2 regions of the Novosphingobium sp. AAP1 genome follow, and region 2 is predicted to be linked to the other one. Evidence: riboswitches for the same ligand, from Rfam matches in the RefSeq annotation. Region 2 holds a riboswitch; the other holds the start of a gene.
What was found. Region 2 has a riboswitch for cobalamin ahead of cobW (cobalamin biosynthesis protein CobW). Riboswitches for the same ligand answer to the same signal wherever they lie in the genome.

Region 1: it holds a riboswitch for cobalamin, as region 2 does, so the genes downstream of both, IP65_RS02405 (TonB-dependent siderophore receptor) here and cobW (cobalamin biosynthesis protein CobW) in region 2, are expected to answer to the same signal.

Annotation. Positions count from the first base shown of each region.
Region 1 is NZ_LJHO01000001.1:551,964-554,355, forward strand. Features, by position in the region: gene IP65_RS02405 (TonB-dependent siderophore receptor) at 1-1,210, opposite strand, end outside; cobalamin riboswitch at 1,320-1,517, opposite strand; gene IP65_RS02410 (cell wall hydrolase) at 1,679-2,392, shown strand, end outside.
Region 2 is NZ_LJHO01000005.1:43,913-46,304, forward strand. Features, by position in the region: gene IP65_RS12055 (HoxN/HupN/NixA family nickel/cobalt transporter) at 1-689, shown strand, start outside; cobalamin riboswitch at 761-982, shown strand; gene cobW (cobalamin biosynthesis protein CobW) at 1,176-2,213, shown strand; gene cobN (cobaltochelatase subunit CobN) at 2,230-2,392, shown strand, end outside.

The sequences.
Region 1 (2,392 bases), on a different contig from region 2:
CATAGCTGGCATTGAGGCGCAGCCCGCGCACCACTTCCACCGTGCCGTTGGCCCCCAGGCTGACATTGCTGCCGAACTGGCTCTGTTCGTCATAGCGCACGCCGGCGGCCAGGCTCGCCTTGGCGGTGTACCAGCCGAGCATGGCATGGCCGCTGGTCAGATGCGCGTTCTGGCGCGTGTCATAGGTGCTGTCGAACCGGGTCCATTCGCGATCCGCCCCGAAATCGATCGCGAAATCAGCAGGCAGGCTATAGCGGCCGTTCAATTCCACCCGCTCGCTGCGGCCGTTGTAGCCATATTCGAACGCGTTGTCGGCCCCGCCGGTGTAATAGCGGCGGCGCGTGTCGGACAGGGCATAGCCGGCATCGAGCGTCAGCGGACCGCCGGCATAGTGCAGCCCGGCGCGGCCGAAGAACTGCCGCGTGGTGGTGTATTCCGGGGTATCGGCAAAGACATAATCGGGCGCGGGATAGCCATCGATCTGGGTCTTGCCATCGGCATAGCGGGCATTGGCGACCAGCGACAGCGTTTCGGTGAGGTTGACCCGCGCCTTGCCGCCCACGCGCCACTGGTCATAGCCATCGCGCTCGGTCCCGCTGGCAGCGGCCGAAACTCCATCGGTGGTGGCATAGCCACCATCGATCGAGAAGGCATAGCGGTCGCGCTTCACGCCGGCGACAGCATCGGCATCATAGCTGCGGCGCGAGCCGGCCTCGGCCGAGGCTTCGACGCCGTCGATCTCGCGCGTGGTAACCGCGATCACCCCGCCAATGGCAGAGCTGCCCCAGACCACCGAGTTGGAGCCGCGCAGCACTTCGATCCGCTCGATCCCGCCGCTCGTCAGCGTGCCGAAGTCAAACCCGCCCGATGGCGCCGAGGGATCTTCCACGCGCACGCCATCGACCAGCACCAGGGTGTGCTGCCCTTCCCCGCCGCGCAGGCGCACGGCGGTTTGCGCACCCAGACCCCCGGTGCGCGACCAGGTCAGGCCCGGCACGCGATCGAGCACGCGGGTCAGGTCAACGCCCTGCACCGCCTCGATCGTCTGCAACGGCAACACGGTGATGGCCTGGCCGGTCTGGTCGAGCGACAGGTCGTTGCCGGTGGCCAATACAGTGATCTGCGCGCCATCGCTGGCGGGGGCTTCATCGGCATAGGCAGGGGTGGCCAGCATCACGGCGGTGGCCAGTGCAACAAGCGATGTCTTCACGGTTCTTTTCCTCCCGGCCCATGGACAGTCTTGCCGTCCATGGCGCGAGGGTCCGCCGGGCCCTGGCGGAAGACTCGTCACGCTTGCGCCCGGTACACCCCGCCCGGCCGCGGAACGACCACACACCGGCAGGTTTCCTGGCTCATCCGAAGTCAACGCGACACGCCGGCCTTCCCAGCCCGCCAAGGGGCCAGTGGCGCGCAAGGGCGCGGCGCTCGTCCGGAAACAGTTGCGGGGGCAGCGCCGGCTGGTTCCGGCTTCCCTCTTAGCCCGCATGGTTGCGGGCACCGGTGGCGTCAGGCGGGGCGGATAGCGACACCTGCACCAAGGGGCAAGCCCGCAGCCGTGATTAACCAACCCGTAGCAGCCTGTGCCTTATCGGGACGAGGACGATTCCTGCCGTGCATGGTTGCAGTGCAACGCGTAACGCACCATGGCGCAGACCAAGCCTGCCCTGTTTCACGCCCTATGCCAGACCCGATTCCCTTCACCGGCGCCACGCCCACCCTTCCGCCCAAGGCGCTGATGCCGCCGCCGGGGCCGGAAGAGCGCGTCGCCCTGGCCGGGCAGCGGCAGGCCGATGGCGCGCTGATCGCGGCGCTTACGCTGCCGCCGGTGCGCCCCCGCGATTTTGCCGCACGCATCCGCCGCCGCGACATGACCTCGTGGCGCCACCAGCATCGCGCGCCCTCGCGCCTGGCCGAGCGGGCCGCCGGTATTGCCGCGATCGGCGCGCTGGGCCTGGTGCTCGGCGCGATCGGCTGGGGTTCGCCCGGCAGCGATGCCGCCGCAGCGCAGGATCGCAACGGCGGGCTGCAACCTTTCGAGCGGGCGGGCGAAAGCTTTCCCGGCTCGGCGTTCTATTATGTGTCGGCGCAAGACAGCGGCCTGCTTGCCCCGCAGGACGCCGCCCGCGCCTGGGACAGGCAAGTGGGCGCCATCCGCAGCGACGCCGATGATGGCACCACCACCACGCCCTGGTCTGCCAATCCGGCAGCACGCCCGCTGTTTGCCACCGGCAGCGGCGAAGACCGCTGGCGCGCACTGCAATGCCTGACCACCGCGATCTATTACGAAGCCGCGTCCGAACCGGATGCCGGGCAGCGCGCGGTGGCGCAGGTCGTGCTCAACCGCGTGGCGCACCCGGCCTTTCCCAAGACGGTTTGCGGCGTGGTGTTCCAA
Region 2 (2,392 bases):
TGGGCGGGATGATCGCCACGACGATATCGGCGCTGTTCCTGTTTGCCATTGCCGCCATGAACCTGGTGATCCTGCGTGGGGTGTGGCGCACCTTTGCCCATGTGCGCGCAGGGGGCACCTATGTGGAGGAAGACCTTGACCTGCTGCTGTCGGGCCGGGGCCTGCTATCGCGCCTGTTCCGCCCGATGTTTCGCCTGGTCACGCGATCGTGGCACATGGCGCCGCTTGGCTTTCTGTTCGGGCTGGGTTTCGATACGGCCACGGAAGTCGCGCTGCTCGGCCTGTCGGCCAGCCAGGCGGCGAGTGGCCTGGCGTTGGGCACGATCCTGGTGCTGCCCGCGCTGTTTGCGGTGAGCATGGCGCTGATCGATACGATCGATGGTGTGGTCATGCTTGGCGCCTATGAGTGGGCCTTCGTCAAGCCGATCCGCAAGCTCTATTACAACATCACCATCACGCTGGTTTCGGCGCTGGTGGCGATCGTGATCGGCGGGATCGAGGCGGCCGCACTGATCGGCCAGAAGCTGGGCCTGACCGGTGCGCCATGGCGGTTGGCGGCCAATCTTGCCAGCAATTTCAACGGGCTGGGCTTTGCCATCATTGCCCTGTTTGCGTTGTGCTGGCTGGCCAGTGCGGCGATCTATCGCTGGCAGCGGCTCGACGACATCGAGGTGGTTCGCGCAATCTGATGTCATGCCCGGTTGGCTTGGCCGGCGAACTCGGCTAGGAGGGCAGCGCAGGCGCCGGTTTCGGCCAGTGCCCTGCAAAAGATCGCGTCGGTGCCCCGAGAGGGGCTTAATCGGGAATGCGGTGCGGGGCTTTGCCCCAAGTCCGCAGCTGTCCCTGCAACTGTAAGTGGCGAGCGCGATGCACTGTTCCCCGCACGACGGGGATGGCCACTGGGCCCCAAGCGGGCCTGGGAAGGCGTGCATCAAGCCCTGACCCACGAGCCAGGAGACCTGCCGGCGCACTGGTCGCTCTTGCCTTGATCCAGGGGATGGTCCGGGCACGGTAATACTTCCGTCTGGGCGACGAAGACTTGTGCGGCTGGGGCTGCACGGGTTGCGTTGTGGTGGGCGCTTTCGTGCGCCGGCCCGCTGCCGCGCGCCTGGCCGGATCGTTTTCCGGCAAGCCCTGCCGTGTCGCTCGCCTGGCGCCGCGGAAGGGTTTTGTGCATGCCGGATCTGGCAAAAGTGCCCGTCACCATCGTGACCGGCTTTCTCGGCGCGGGAAAGACCACGCTGATCAGCCACTTGCTTCGCCACTCTGGCGGGCGCCGCCTGGCCGTGGTGGTCAACGAATTCGGCACGCTGGGGGTGGATGGCGATATCCTCACGTCCTGCGCCATTCCCGATTGCCCGGCCGAAAACATCGTCGAACTGGCCAATGGCTGCATCTGCTGCACCGTGGCCGATGATTTCATCCCCACGGTCGAACGCCTGCTTGCGCTCGATCCCCGGCCCGATCACATCCTGATCGAAACCTCGGGGCTGGCGCTGCCCAAGCCCTTGCTCAAGGCGTTTGACTGGCCGGCGATCCGCAGCCGCATCACCGTCGATGGCGTGCTGGCGCTGGCCGATGCCGAGGCGGTGGCCGCCGGCCGCTTTGCCCCCGATCTCGCCGCGCTCGACGCGCAGCGTGCCGCCGATCCCGGCATCGATCACGAAACGCCCCTGGCCGAAGTGTTCGAAGACCAGTTGGCGTGTGCCGATCTGGTGCTGTTGACCAAGGGCGATCTGGCCGGGCCGGAGGGTCTGGCCAAGGCGCGCGCCATGATTGCTGATACCGCGCCGCGCGCGGTTCCGGTGATTGACCTGGCCGAAGGCGCAGCCGATCCGCGCGTGATCCTGGGGCTAAACGCGGCGGCCGAAGACGATATCGCAGCCCGCCCGTCGCACCACGATGGCGCCGACGATCACGAGCACGACGATTTTGCCAGCACCGTCGTGCCGCTGGGCGAGGTATCCGATCCGGCCGACCTGGCCGCGCGCATCGCCCGCCTGGCCACAGAGCATGGCGTGCTGCGCGTGAAAGGCCATGTCGCGGTGGCGGGCAAGCCGATGCGCCTGCTGGTTCAGGCCGTGGGCGCGCGCGTGCGCCATCAGTATGACCGGCCCTGGCAGGTGGGAGAGCCGCGCACCGGGCAACTGGTGGCGATTGCCGAGCGCGACAAGCTGGAACCCGAAACGATCAGGGCGGTGCTGGCGGCCTGATCGGCGGCGCGGGCCCATGCACGTCATCTTCCGCGAGAGCCACGGGCTTGAGGAAACGGCCGTGCCCCAGGATCTGGGGCAGGCGCCGGCGCCGCTCGTCGTCCTGTCGTTTTCCGACAGCGACCTGGGCGCCTTTGCCGCTGGCTGGCACCTGGCGCGCCAGGCCGATCCGGCGTTCC